2 linked regions of the Aureimonas sp. SA4125 genome follow. The protein of the gene in region 1 binds, or shares a complex with, the protein of each later gene. Links are inferred from orthologs where the notes say so. Each region holds a gene or a part of one and is shown on either strand. Other genes may lie near its edges. The genes, in order: Sa4125_RS15455 and uvrB.

What was found.
Region 2: the proteins of Sa4125_RS15455 (region 1) and uvrB are in contact, whole or in part, in a crystal structure (PDB 7EGT), measured with the Thermus thermophilus proteins. The link is inferred for Aureimonas sp. SA4125 from one-to-one orthologs. Residues at the interface, in WP_096412145.1 of Thermus thermophilus: His654, Arg656, Phe657, Gln666, Asp668, Glu669, Lys680, Arg681, Leu682, Ser683, Lys685, Tyr686, Ala687; in WP_096411307.1 of Thermus thermophilus: Glu23, Leu25, Arg26, Asp27, Gly28, Glu29, Arg30, Phe31, Arg55, Glu326, Asp327, Phe328, Glu379, Ser382, Gln383, His398, Gly400, Arg401.

Annotation. Positions count from the first base shown.
Region 1 is NZ_AP025032.1:3,261,539-3,268,618, reverse strand. What follows is about bases 2,569-6,150. They hold Sa4125_RS15455 (UvrD-helicase domain-containing protein), read right to left. Parts: upstream 5,772-6,150; coding sequence 2,769-5,771; downstream 2,569-2,768. Other genes in these bases: Sa4125_RS15450 (dienelactone hydrolase family protein), read left to right, coding at 5,971-6,150. Outside these bases: Sa4125_RS15470 (hypothetical protein), read left to right, coding at 535-975; Sa4125_RS15465 (IS66 family transposase), read left to right, coding at 1,138-2,421; more of Sa4125_RS15450, read left to right, coding at 6,151-6,846; Sa4125_RS15445 (hypothetical protein), read left to right, coding at 6,843-7,080. UniProt on the Escherichia coli protein: A helicase with DNA-dependent ATPase activity. Unwinds DNA duplexes with 3'-5' polarity. Translocates on single-stranded DNA with 3'-5' polarity. Initiates unwinding more efficiently from a nicked substrate than double-stranded DNA.
Region 2 is NZ_AP025032.1:3,516,523-3,523,554, reverse strand. Bases 2,029-5,562 are described here. They hold uvrB (excinuclease ABC subunit UvrB), read right to left. Parts: upstream 5,244-5,562; coding sequence 2,229-5,243; downstream 2,029-2,228. Other genes in these bases: Sa4125_RS16640 (LysR substrate-binding domain-containing protein), read right to left, coding at 5,329-5,562. In the rest of the region: Sa4125_RS16660 (cold-shock protein), read right to left, coding at 1-137; Sa4125_RS16655 (hypothetical protein), read left to right, coding at 673-1,035; Sa4125_RS16650 (hypothetical protein), read left to right, coding at 1,198-1,743; Sa4125_RS24235 (hypothetical protein), read left to right, coding at 1,894-2,028; more of Sa4125_RS16640, read right to left, coding at 5,563-6,225; Sa4125_RS16635 (hypothetical protein), read left to right, coding at 6,319-6,540; Sa4125_RS16630 (DUF1097 domain-containing protein), read left to right, coding at 6,875-7,032. UniProt on the Escherichia coli protein: The UvrABC repair system catalyzes the recognition and processing of DNA lesions. A damage recognition complex composed of 2 UvrA and 2 UvrB subunits scans DNA for abnormalities.

The sequences.
Region 1 (7,080 bases):
TCTTCATGGCGGGAGCGGCAGGATATGGAACGGAAAATTTTGTATTGATTCTGAAATATATAATAGACTGTCATGCATTTGCAGAAGAATTATCCGGGATCTAATCCCCGCCGTGGTGCTCCCAACTAAAATCGGTTCCTCGAGGGAGGAGCCGCGATGCACAGAAATTTTTTCCCAGTCTATCCGCGGCAAGACACTCTGTCTGATATCCTGGATCGCCGGGCTCATCTGAGAAGTCTCCGGGTTGTTGCTGCGGCCCTTCATCTTCGGAATCTCACCCTGCGAGCGGGTTTTAACCCGAACCAGCCGCGCACGCCGAGGGCCAATGGTAAAGAGAGTGGCCGTTGGACAGACCGACGTGTCGCGATAAACGTCGATATCCCTCCTCGTTCTCCGAATGGCAGGAAAGGTCCCCGGCTCAGGCCGCCGCAATCCCATCCGAAGCGGGGGATCGGCGACAATGGTGGGCCTCCTATGGAGAATCCGCCAGCGCTCTCAACAGAGCGACCTCCTACAACGCCACAGCGAAATCAGGTGGCCAAAGCGATTGCCCGCTGGGTCGTGAAGGCCGCTGCGCGTCGTGCCTCGGGGCCGCTCGGGCTCTTGTTGGATGCCGTGGAGGTCATTGGCTGGCTCGATGAAATCTACCCGGATATTCAGAGCTATTCTGACGCGCTGAAATCTTTGGACGAACTGCAGCGCCTGGTGCGGGATCCGCAGCCCGGTTACGAAATCCACCACATCGTCGAGAAAACATCTGCCGCCAAGGATGGCTTTCCCAAATCGATGATCGAGTCACCGGAGAATCTGGTGCGGATACCGAAATTCAAGCATCATGAGATTACCGCGTGGTACAATAGCCTTAATGAAAATTTCGGATTTATAACGCCGCGCCAGTATTTTTGGGGTGCTAGCTGGCAGGAACGTTACGAGGTCGGCCTCCAGAGGCTACGCGATAGGAGGGTGCTAAAGTGATCGCTCGAATTTCCGATGATTGGGCGGATGACGATTTGGTTGAGAGGTTCGTTGAAATTGCGATTAGTCAAGACCAAGCCGAAATCGAAAGTAACACTATGCGCTTCAATCGTAATTACCCACCCCCTTGTCACGGGCCGAATTCCCTGAATCCATGGACGGATGGATCGCGGTGATTTGCAGCGTCTGACGAAGGAAGAGTTGATCGATCTGGTGCTGAAGATTCAGCGTCCGGAGAAGACGTCACGCACATCCTCGAAGCCTCCGTCTAGTGACCGCAAGGAGCGCCGTGAGCAGGCAAGACCTGGCGGCGCCAAGCCCGGTCACGAAGGCCACAGCCGAGCGATGGGTGAGGATTTCGATCGGCTCGTCGATCACCGTCCCGAGCAATGCTCCTGCTGCCAGGCAGCCCTGGCCGATAGCCTTCCCGCGGAGATCGGCGGCACGTACGAGACGGTCGATCTGCCGGAGATCAAGCCGTTCGTGACGCGTCATCGCCGGCTTTCGGTTTGTTGTCCTTCCTGCGGCACGCTTGTCTCAGCGGGATTGCCCGATGCGGCAAGGGGGACGCCGTTCGGGCCGCGGCTGCATGCGGTGGCGACCTATCTTAAGACCTTCCAGGCCCTGTCCTATGAACGGCTTCAGAAAGCTCTGGCCGATCTCTTCGGCTTGCAGATCAGCCAGGGCGGGCTGATGAACATGCTGCGCCGGGCGCAGGGCACCTTCGTCGCCGACCGCGATCTCGCCATTGCCGCCCTGCGCCGCTCCAAGGTGGTGGCCTCGGACGAGACCGGCGTTCGCATCGAAGGCAGCAACGCCTTCCAATGGGTGTTTCGCTGCGATGACGCAGTCGTCCATCGTGCCGCTCCGACCCGTGGTGCCATCGTGGTCAGGACCCTGATGGACGGGCACCGGCCAAAGGTCTGGTGTTCCGATCGCTACTCTGCCCAGCAGGGACATGCCGACGCCCATCAGACCTGTCTGGCTCATCTGGCCCGCGACGTCGCCTACGCCGAACAGGCGGGCGAGGATCTGCTGCCGTCGCGGCTGCGGATCTGGCTGTCCAAGGCTTTCGCTTTGGCCAGCGGCATCACGACCTTCGCCGCATCGACCATCGTCGCCAAGCGCCGTGCACTGGAGCGAAGTCTTTCCGAGATCCTCGCCGCACCGACCTCCTGCCCTTTCGCTCGAGTGGTCCAGCACAAGTTCAGGCGAGCGCGCGACCAGCTCCTGACCTTCACTCTCTGGACCGGGATGGTCGAGGCCACCAACAACGGCTGCGAGCGCGCCCTGCGACCGGCCGTGATCCAGCGCAAGGTCACCAACGGCTATCGATCCATGTGGGCCGCCGAAGGCGAAGCTGACATCCGAACCGTCGTCGATACCGCCCGGCTGCGCCAAGGGGGCAACGTCTTCAACACAATTCTCGAGACGGTAGGCGCCTGACATTCTACGGAATGCGGGGGTGGGTAATTACCTTCAATCAGCTGTTTAAACAAAAAATTGCCGTCGTCGATCTGCTGCGCAACAGGCCGGGCGACCATCGAGCTTTGCTGACCAGTCTCTACGAGCATCAGAATCTCAGGGTTCGGCTCAATGCCGCGATGGCGACCTTGGCCGTGGCTCCACTTCAAGCGCGACGTGTCTTGGAGCAACTGCGAGACTGGGGGTACCCACCTTACGATGCCGACGCTCGAGAAACCCTGAGAGCCCTTGAGACAGGATTGTTCGTGCCGAGTTGAGCTTTCAATCTCGCAGCTCCGGCTGAAACGCGGCCCTCCCGCACCACGACCTCACGCCGCCTGCAAAAACCCCTCCAGCACGCGCTTCTGCCCGGCCTTGTCGAAATCCACTGTCAGCTTGTTGCCCTCGACGGCGACGACGGAGCCCGGGCCGAACTTGAGGTGGAAGACGCGGTCGCCGACGGCGAAGCGGCTTTCCTCCGTCATCACCGATTTGGCGACGAGCTCGCCCTGGATCTCGCGCGGGCCGCCTGATTTGGCCGAGGAATAGAGGCCGGCGCCGCGGCGCGGGGCCTGGTTGTGGCTGCGGTCCATGCGGCCGCCGAAGCCGTCGCGCGGATTGTCGCGGGCAGGGTTGTCGCGGGCCGGGGTGTCGTAGGCGTCCTCGTCGGGGGGGATTTGCGAATACTCGTCCATGCCGGCCTTGCGGGCGCTTTCGGCGGCATAGCGGTCGGCCTTGGCGGAGACGTCGGAGCGCGCGCGCGGATTGGGGCCGCTGACGCCGCCCTCGCCATAGCGCATGCCGTGATCTTTTGGCCCGGAGCGCGAGCCCCAGGCGGTGTCGCGGCCCCCGCCGCCTGCTTCCCCGGCACGCGCGGCCTGGGCGCGTTTCCAGCCGGGCGTCTGGTAGCTCGTCGTGGAAAACGCGTCGGCATCCCAGCGCGATGCGCCATAGCCGCGGGTTCCGCCATAGCCGCCATAGGAGGTCGACGGCTCCTTCACCTCGACATGCGCCTCCGGCAGTTCGTCGAGAAAGCGCGAGGGGATGGTCGACTGCCAGAGCCCGTGGATTCGCCGGTTGGAGACGAACCAGATCTTCACCCGCTTCTTGCCGCGGGTGATGCCGACATAGGCGAGCCGGCGCTCCTCCTCGAGGCCGGAGCGGCCGCCCTCGTCGAGCGAGCGCTGGTGCGGGAAGAGGCCTTCCTCCCAGCCGGGCAGGAACACCGTCTCGAATTCCAGGCCCTTGGCCGAATGCAGCGTCATGATCGACACGGCATCCATGGCCGCGTTCTGCTCGACATCCATGACCAGCGACACATGCTCGAGAAAGCCGGGCAGGTTGTCGTAGAGATCCATGGAGCGGATCAGCTCCTTCAGATTGTCGAGCCGTCCCGGCGCCTCGGCCGAGCGGTCGTTCTGCCACATCTCGGTATAGCCGGACTCCTCCAGGATCATCTCGCCGAGATCGGTGTGCTTCATCGTGGCGACGAGCCCGGCCCAGCGCTGGAAATTGGCGACGACGGTGCGCAGCGCCGTCCGCGGCTTCGGCTTCAGCTCCTCGGTGGCACTGATCGCTTCCGCCGCCGCCATCAGCGGGATGCCCTTGGCGCGGGCATAGTCGTGCAGCATCCGAAGCGCCGCGTCGCCGAGGCCGCGCTTCGGCGTGTTGACGATGCGCTCGAAGGCGAGGTCGTCGGCCGGCTGCACGACGCAGCGGAAATAGGCGAGCGCGTCGCGGATCTCCTGCCGCTCGTAGAAGCGCGGGCCGCCGATGACGCGGTAGTTCAGACCCATGGTGACGAAGCGGTCTTCGAACTCGCGCATCTGGAACGAGGCGCGCACCAGGATCGCCATGTCGTTGAGGAGATGGCCCTTGCGCTGCAGCTGCTCGATCTCCTCGCCGACGCCGCGCGCCTCCTCCTCCGAATCCCAACCGGCATTGACCTCGACCTTGTCGTGGCTGGGGTCGACATGGTCGGTGAACAGCGTCTTACCGAGCCGGTCCTCGTTATGCGCGATGAGCTGCGACGCCGCGCCGAGGATGTGCGCGGTCGAGCGGTAGTTGCGCTCCAGCCGGATCACGGTGGCGCCGGGAAAATCCTTGTCGAAGCGCAGGATGTTGTCGACCTCGGCGCCGCGCCAGCCATAGATCGACTGGTCGTCGTCGCCGACGCAGCAGATGTTGACGGTATCGGCGGCGGGTTCGCGGGAGGACGGGGCGGGGCGGGGCGATGGGGTCTCGGGGATGGCAACTGGCCCGTCTGAAGTAGGGTCGCCCCAAGGCGGCGGGATGTTCTCGCCGTCGTCGACAAGGTCGTCGAAGGCCGACGCATCGATCTCCCCCCTCGAGGGGGAGATGGCCGGCAGGCCAGAGGGGGGCGAACTGCCGCCGTCCTCGCCGGAATAAATCGAGGCCCGCTCACCCCCCTCTGCCTTGCCAGGCATCTTCCCCTCAAGGGGGGAGATCGGATGTGCCGGATGCGGCTGTGCTTGTTGGGCCCGTGCCTTCGGCCGCTGCGCCAGAAGCCGCAGCCAGAGATATTGCGCGACATTGGTGTCCTGGTACTCGTCGACGAGGATGTAGCGGAAGCGGCGGTGGTATTCGGCCAGCACGTCCGGATGGGCGCGGAAAATGGCGATCGGATGCATCAGCAGATCGCCGAAATCGGTGGCGTTGAGGCTGACCAGCCGGTCCTGATAGGCTTGGTAGAGCATCCGTCCCTTGCCGTCGGCAAACGCTCGCGCATCGCCCTCCGGGATGTCCTTCGGCGTCAGGCCCTTGTTCTTCCAGCCGTCGACAAGGCCGGCGAAGGCGCGCGCCGGCCAGCGCTTGTCGTCGAGATTGGCGGCCTGGATCAGCTGCTTGATCAGGCGGATCTGGTCGTCGGTGTCGAGAATGGTGAAGTTGGATTTGAGGCCGACGAGCTCGGCATGCCGGCGCAGGATCTTCACGCCGATGGAGTGGAAGGTGCCGAGCCAGGGCATGCCCTCGACCTGTTCGCCGACGAGGAGGGCGATGCGCGTCTTCATCTCGCGCGCCGCGCGGTTGGTGAAGGTGACGGCAAGGATCTGGCTCGGATAGGCTTTGCCGGTCGACAGGATATGCGCGATTCGCGTCGTCAGCACCCGCGTCTTGCCGGTGCCGGCGCCGGCGAGCACGAGCACCGGACCCTCCGTCGCCTCGACGGCGGCGCGCTGCTCGGCGTTGAGGCCCTCGAGATAGTCTGGCGCGCGCTGGCCGCGGGCTGCGAGGGCTCGGGCGGCAATGCCGCCGCCGCGTGGCACTGCCTCTTTCGACTCGCGCCGGCTCGGATCATTGGAATCGCTCATGGCTTCCTATCTAATCGATATCCGCGGGAACACTAGGGGAACGCGGCGACCCACAGCATGGCTCGTCCTGGTCGAGCCGAGCATGCCCAGCGGCACAAGCCACCGCCGCGCACCGAAGCAATAATATGTTCGCCGGACCACCGTGCCGCGGCGGCATCGTCGTTCGGCGTCAGGAAGGTCAATCATGAAGGAGGACAGGATGAGCCAGACGGAGATCACCCAAGCGATGATCGACGCCTACGACGAATATACGCATCTGACGCTCGACCGCCGCGGCTTCATGCAGAAGCTGAGCGGGCTCGCCGGCTCGGCGGCTGCGGCTGCGGCGGTGGCACCGTTGCTGGCGGCCTCCGGCGCGAAGGCGGCGGTCGTCGCCCCGGACGATCCCGATATCACGGCAGTCTGGGCGACCTACAACGCCGACGGCACGGAGATGAAGTCCTATCTGGTGAAGCCCGCCAAAGGGGATGGTCCCTTTCCCGGTGTCATCGTGATCCACGAGAACCGGGGCCTCAACGGCCACATCCAGGACGTCACGCGGCGGCTCGCCAAGGAAGGCTTCGTGGCGCTGGCACCGGACTTTCTCTCGACCGAAGGCGGAACGCCGCCCGACGAGGACAAGGCGCGCGAACTGATCGGCGGCCTGGATCCGGCAAAGACCGTCGCGCTCGCCGTCGGCAGCGAGGTCTGGCTGCGGCAGGCTGACGGCGTGAACGGAAAGGTCGGCGCCATCGGCTTTTGCTGGGGCGGCGCGCTCGTCAGCGAGCTCGCCATCGCCGGTCCCGATCTCAAGGCCGGCGTCGCCTATTACGGCCGGCAACCCAAGGAGGCAGACGTCGGCAAGATCAAGGCGGCGATGATGCTGCACTATGCCGGTCTCGACACCCGCATCAATGCCGGCATCGACGCCTACAAGACGGCGTTGGAGAAGGAAGGCGTCGAGCACCAGATCCATGTCTATGACGGCGTCAACCACGCCTTCAACAACGACACCTCGGCCGCGCGCTACGACAAGGCGGCCGCCGATCTCGCATGGCAGCGGACCGTCGACTTCCTGAGGACCAAGCTCGCGTGACGGGCCGGACCTCGCGGCAGGTCTTTCTCCAGCCTGACGCGGCGGCCGGAATTCCAAACAATGCCCTGCCGCTCCTTGTCGCGGCAGGAGTCCTGGATCCGGCGACGCCCGCGGCGTCGGTGCACTTCCTGCTGCGGGAAAACGGGTGGCAGGGAACGTGGACCTACACGGTCTACGACTTCTGGCACTTCCACGTCACGGGGTTCGAGGTGCTCGTGTGCATCGCCGGCAAGG
Region 2 (7,032 bases), 260 kb from region 1 along the record:
CCGTCCTCGATGGAGGACATGCCCGCGCGCTCGAGCGCGGTCACGTGAAGGAACACGTCCTTCGCGCCGCCTTCCGGCGTGACGAAGCCGAAGCCCTTGGAGGCGTTGAAAAACTTGACGGTGCCGGTCTGGCTCATGGGATTACCCTTTCAGTGTACGATCGTGGCGGCACTCAGGCCTCCCGATCGACTCGAAAGACGGCCTGATGGCATCTTCCGAACAAAATTGACGTCCTCGGAAGAGGGCGTCGGCGGTTTCGGAAGTTCACGTCGTATCGGCGAAAGGGTCGAAGTCGTGCAGTGGCCGGATGCGGTAAACCGAATTCGGCTGGTCCGCGGGGACACCCACGGCAAGGAACGTCTAACCAGTCTCCGGGTCAGCAAATGCCCGAACATGTATTTTTTAGGACAGCCAAAGCGCCGACGCAAGAGCAACGGCCGGGCGAGCTTTGCCGCACTGCAACCAATCAATACTACGCGTAGACGCGCATGGTGCCGCGCCACTGTCACGCAACCGGGAATCCCTCAATTTATTCATCACGATGATGTCACGGCCTATGGGCCGGCTCGGGCCGTTTTTGCGGAACGGATGCGGGCTCGACCTGTTGTGCTTTCATACTCCGCACAACGGAGCCGAGCCGGCCGGGAGCCGGCAACAGTCAAGGATTTCATTATGAAGAAGATCATTCTCGCCGCCGGCTTTTCGCTGATCAGCACCGTCGCCTTCGCTCAAGCCACGACGACCCAGGGCGCCACCACGGGTGCCAACGCTTCCGAGACGACCTCGCCGAATGGCGTCGATTCGACCACGATCGGTGGTCAGGGCACCGGAGCCGGCGCGAACGCCAGTGGCGCCGTTATCCTTCCCGAGGGCACTTCGGACGACAACATGGCCACGGGCAGCATGACCCCGGATATGCCGAAGGATGCAGCCACGGCTGGCGCGAACGCTTCCGCGACGACTTCGGTCGGCGGTGTCGACTCGACGACGACGGGCGGCCAGGGCACGGGTGCCGGCGCCGACATGGCCAAGTAAGACAGATCGGCCCCGTCCGGGCCGCGATCGAGCCTCTCCGCTTTCGGGCGGGGAGGCTTTTTGTTGTCCGGGCCAGAAGGAGCGCTGCATTCTCCCCACATCGTTCCAGCCTTGGGCGAGCCCGCTGCGCTAGAAGGCGAAAAGCGCTACTGGAGTGACCCCATGTTTCGAAACTTCGCCCTCGGCCTTACCCTCGCTCTCATGCTCTCGCCGGCCAACGCGCAGGAGATCATCCCGGGCTGGACATCCGGCCCCCCGGCCGATGCGACCATGGACAAGGGCCGCCGTTTCGACTGCGCCGGCACCGCCTGCCCGCCGGAAGGCCTCTCCTGCCTCCACGCCGCAGCGCCTCACATGCAGGGGAAGCGCGTCGTCCCGACCTCCGACCTGCTGCGGCGGAAAGGCATGCCGTGGAAGGAGATCGAGGCCTGGCTCGGCCAGAAGCTCGTGATGCTGAAGCCGGACCTCGCCGGCAAGGTGACGCCGAAGACCTGGACCATCGCCGAGGCGGCAAAACTCGCCGCCGACCGAAAATACGTCGAAAAACGCTACGACACCGGCGCCGCCGGCGAGGTGCCGTTGGCGCTGTGGATGGAAAAGGGCGCGATGAACGTCGTCGTCTGCACGACGGCGGCCGACGGCGCGGCCCGCATCGCCGCGCTGGTGCAGGCGCTGAACAAAGGCGACGTGATGCCGGTGAAGGATTAGCCGACGGCGCATTTGTGAGGAGATTGGAGTCAAGGGATCCTGGCATTCTCGCAGGCCGGATCGCTTCGGTGTAAGACGCATCTTACATTCGCCGCGGCGCCCGTGCTCCTGCACCGAGATGCCGATCACGCTATTGCCGAAGGACCCATCATGAAACTCCTCCTCGTCATTCTGTCCTCGCTGCTGCTCTCGAGCTGTCTGACCGAGATCAACAAGCCGATCCAGCCAAACGATTCCTGGCGTGAGAAAGCCGAGGCGACGAGCAATCCGATGGGCGCGGAGTAGGCCAGTCGGCGGAGGCTGCAAAGATAGCGGCAGCGTTCGTCGCTGCAGTCCAAGGCGCTGCCCAAACGGCAAGGTCGCATTCCAACGGTGACCTTGCAGCCGATATGAGGACATCCTTCGGCACCCAATAGTTCTCCGGAAGTGCCGCCCAATCCCGTTTGCCGCTCCCCCAATTTCTATGGATCAATGACGGCGGGGCCTCACCGCCCCGGCCGTCCCGTCTTCCCCGTTCTCCGTCCGCCCTTGCGCTTGGCATCGCCCGGATCCTCATACGAGCCGATGCCGATCTTCTCCCGCCGGATCGGGGCGGGGGAGTCGGGCGCTGTCTGCGAGGCGTGCACCGGCTTCTTCGGCAAGGGGCCTTTTGGCAGCGGCTTCTCGGTGCGGCCGACGGTCATCTCGTCGAGGCTGTTCTTGCGGAACAGGGGATCGCGCAAGGGGATGGCCGTGTCGGTGCCCGGTCCCATGTCGTCGATCCCCGGCTTCTGGAAGTAGGAGGGCTTTACCTCGGCCTCCTTCGCCTTGGCGGCCTTGATCAGCGACGGGCCGGTGCGCTCGAATGTGCCGACGGAGCCGGGCGCGAGCGCCGGGCCCTGCGGGCCCTTCAGCTTGCCGCCATGCTTGGTGCGCCCCGAGGACGGGCCTTCGAGTTCGAGATCGCGGGCAAGTGGGTCGTTGCCGATGGCGAGCTCCGTCGCCTGCAGCCGCTTGACCTCGTCGCGCAGGCGCGCGGCGGTCTCGAAGTCGAGATTGGCGGCGGCGTCGCGCATTTCCTTCTGCAGGTATTCGAGGTGGCTCTTGAGATTGTTGCCGACCATGGCGCCTTCGGCGACAAGGCCGCCGGTGGGCACGCGGACATGGTCCTTCTCGTAATAGCTGTCGAGAATGTCGGCGATGTGCGCCTTGACGCTCGCCGGCGTGATGCCGTGCTCGGTGTTGTAGGCCTCCTGCTTGTCGCGGCGCCGGTTGGTCTCGGCGATCGCCCGCTCCATCGAGCCGGTGGTGCGGTCGGCATAGAGGATCACCTTGCCGTCGACATTGCGCGCGGCGCGGCCGATGGTCTGGATCAGCGAGGTCTCCGAACGCAGGAAGCCTTCCTTGTCGGCGTCGAGAATGGCGACGAGGCCGCATTCCGGGATGTCGAGGCCCTCGCGCAGGAGGTTGATGCCGACGAGCACGTCGAAGGCGCCAAGGCGGAGGTCGCGGATGATCTCGATCCGCTCCAGCGTCTCGATGTCGGAATGCATGTAGCGCACGCGCACGCCGTGCTCATGCAGGTATTCGGTCAGATCCTCGGCCATGCGCTTGGTCAGCACCGTGACGAGGACGCGATAGCCCTTGGCGACGGTCTCGCGGATCTCGCCGAGGAGGTCGTCGACCTGGCTGCGCGCCGGGCGGATCTCGATCGGCGGATCGGTGAGGCCGGTCGGGCGGATCACCTGCTCGGCGAAGACGCCGCCGGCATCCTCCATCTCCCAGGCGCCCGGCGTCGCCGAGACGGCGACGGTCTGCGGCCGCATGGCGTTCCACTCCTCGAAGCGCAGCGGCCGGTTGTCCATGCAGGAGGGCAGGCGGAACCCGTATTCCGCCAGCGTCGCCTTGCGCCTGAAGTCGCCGCGGTACATGGCCCCGATCTGGGGGATGGTGACATGGCTCTCGTCGATGAAGACGAGGGCGTTGTCGGGCAGGTATTCGAACAGCGTCGGCGGCGGGTGGCCGGGCTGGCGGCCGGTAAGGTAGCGCGAATAGTTCTCGATGCCGGCGCAGGAGCCTGTCGCCTCGATCATCTCGACGTCGAAGGTGACGCGCTGCTCCAGCCGCTGCGCCTCGAGCAGACGGCCGGCGCGCTGCAGCTCCTCCAGCCGCTGCTTCAGCTCGATCTTGATCAGCTTCACTGCCTGCTGCAGCGTCGGCCTGGGGGTGACGTAGTGCGAGGAGGCGTAGATCTTGACGCTCTTCAGGTCGTCGGTCTTGGCGCCTGTGAGCGGGTCGAATTCCTGGATGGTCTCGATTTCGTCGCCGAACATCGAGATGCGCCAGGCCCGGTCCTCCAGATGCGCCGGAAAGATCTCGATCGTGTCGCCGCGCACCCGGAACGAGCCGCGGACGAAATCCATGTCGCGTCGCTTGTACTGCTGGGCGACGAGGTCGGCGAGCAGCTGGCGCTGGTCGAGCCGGTCGCCCACCGCCATCTGGAAGGTCATCGCCGTATAGGTCTCGACCGAGCCGATACCGTAGATGCAGGACACCGAGGCGACGATGATGACGTCGTCGCGCTCGAGCAGCGAGCGGGTGGCGGCGTGGCGCATCCGGTCGATCTGCTCGTTGATCGAGGATTCCTTCTCGATGAAGGTGTCCGAACGCGGCACATAGGCCTCGGGCTGGTAGTAGTCGTAATAGGAGACGAAATACTCCACCGCGTTGTCGGGGAAGAAGTTCTTGAACTCGCCGTAGAGCTGGGCGGCGAGCGTCTTGTTCGGCGCGAGGATCAGCGCCGGGCGCTGCGTCGCCTCGATCACCTTGGCGACGGTGAAGGTCTTGCCGGAACCGGTGACGCCGAGGAGGACCTGCGTCTGGTCGTGCTCCCTGATGCCGGAGACGAGGTCGGCGATCGCCGTCGGCTGGTCGCCGGCGGGCTCGAAGTCGGACTTGATCCGGAACGGCACGCCGCCTTCCGACTTCTCGGGCCGGGCCGGCCGGTGCGGCAGCCAGACCTCGCCGTTCTTGATCAGCGGGTTGCCCTCGGAGATCAGCCGCGACAGCGCCTCGACGGTGGCGGTAACGCCGCCCTCCGGCAGCGCGGCGGCATCCTCCAGGCTGATATCCATGCCGGCGACGGGATTGAGGCCCGCGGCGGCGCGGCGCTTGGGGTCGGTGGTGCCGCCCATCGAGGTGCCGCGGGACGAGCGGCCGGGTTTGGCCGCGCCGTCCGCCTTGCCGGGCTTTTCCGTCTTCGCGGCACGGGGTTTCCTGGCCGGTCTGTCCTCCTGCGGACGGATCTCGGCAGAGACGGTGCCGCTGTCGGCGGCGCGCTCGGATTCGACCTCCGCCTGGCGGGCGATCTCGTCGGCCCAGCCGGAGATGGGCCCGCCGAGCGGCGCCCCGTCGAATTCCGCCTGCGGCGCCTCGCCGAAGCCGGGGGCGAGACGCTCGGAGGCGTCGGAGAAGTCGAGGATCGGCGAGCGCCGCGGGGATTTCTGCTTGGGATCGGCCATGGCCCCAATATGGGGAAAGCCGGGGGATTCGAGAAGGGGTTGCCGGAATGTTCCGCACGCCGGCAACGGACCGGCGGAGCCGCGTTCAGCTTTCCGGGGCCGCGGCGATCTCGCGCAGGATCCAGTTGCGAAATGCCTGGATCTTCGGAACGGTCCGGCGGGCCGTGCGGTAGCAGAGCCAATAGTCGTGGCTGTCTTTGCAGACGAGATCAAAGGGCTGCACCAGATCCCCGGAAGCGAGTTCCGCGGCGAAGAAGATCGGGTTCAGCATGGCGACCCCCTGGCCGGCGAGGGCGACGCGTGCCTCCAGATCCTGGGCGCCGAGATCGCTGGCGATGCCGCTGTCCGCGTGCGGGCGGCTGACGCCCGCGGCCGCAAACCAGCTGTCCCACCAGCGATAGGCCGGGCTGATCAGTGGCAGGCGCAAGAGGTCGCCGGGTCCGGCGTCCCGGTCGAGCCGGGCGGCGAGGGCGGGGCTCATCATCGGCGTGAACTGGCCGGGGACGAGCAGATGGCAGGTAAGTCCCGGCCAGTCTCCCTTGCCGGCCCGGACGGCGATGTCGACGTCCTCGCGTGCGAGGTCGACGACGGCAACGCTGGTGTCGAGTCGGACGGCGAGGCCGGGATGCTCGACTTGGAAGCCGCCGATCCGTTCGACCAGCCAGGCCGAGGCAAAAGTCTGGAAGACGCTGAGCGACAGCACGCCCGAGGTCTGCCCCTTCGCGTCGGCAAAGGCCGCCGCCAGTTGGTCGAGGGCCTCGCCGGCGGCCTGTGCCAGGAGATGCCCGGCTCCTGTCAGCACCACATCGCGCGGCCGGCGGACGAACAGGGGCGCCCCGACGCGTTCCTCCAGGATCTTGATCTGATAGCTGACCGAGGCCTGCGTCATCCCGAGCTCGCTGGCAGCGCGGGTGAAATTGCCGTGCCGCGCCGCGGCTTCGAAAACCCTGACGGCCGCCAGCGGAGGGAGATTTCGAGACATTGAGCTGCCTTATGCATGGTGATCAAGGTTCGATTGGAACGGCGGGCCGAAACGGGCTTGGATCCTTCTGCCTCACGAGGCCGGAGCAAGACAATGACGACGATCGAAAACTGCAAGAATGCCACTCTCGCCGAGCGGGGTGGTACATCGACGATGCGAGCCTTGGCCCTCTGGGCCGGCCGGCTCGCGCAGTCGTACGGAGTGTTTCGTCTGCAGGATGGCCTGAGGACCCGTCCGCCTGGGATGAGCGCCATAGAGCTGCTCGATGGCCGTGATGTCCTGGGGGGTTCCAAATTGGGCGAGAAGGCGCGGTGAAACCGGCCAGCCGCGTCTTCCGATGACGGCGTCCGGGGAGCGCCTGCCTCCAACCGCCGGCGACAAGGGGCTGCCACTGTTCATGCAGATCCCCGTATATCTCCTTCTTACGCTGCGGAGTTTTTCGCCGATTTTGTGCAATGCAAAAGAATAGGTGAATGTGTCAAGCGCATATTACACCTTTGGTAAAGCATTTCTATCGCGGTTTATCTGTTGTTCCTGCCGAAATCAGTGTAGAGTTAGTGCAGCCTCGACTGGAAGAATTGCCCGCGGCGTGTCGCGGCGGGCAGGGCACCATTTTTCCGCCAACGGAGGCGTTAGGGAGGAAAATGACATGCCAATTCTGACAGCACTCGCCCTCAGCATCGGAATCCTCGGAGGCTTGGCCACATGGGCCTTCGTGGGCCCTGCCGCGGGGCTCGCATTGCAGATCTGGGCCGCCTTCGTCGCATGGGCGGCCTTCTATCACTCCGGCGGGACGAGCGCCGCCTT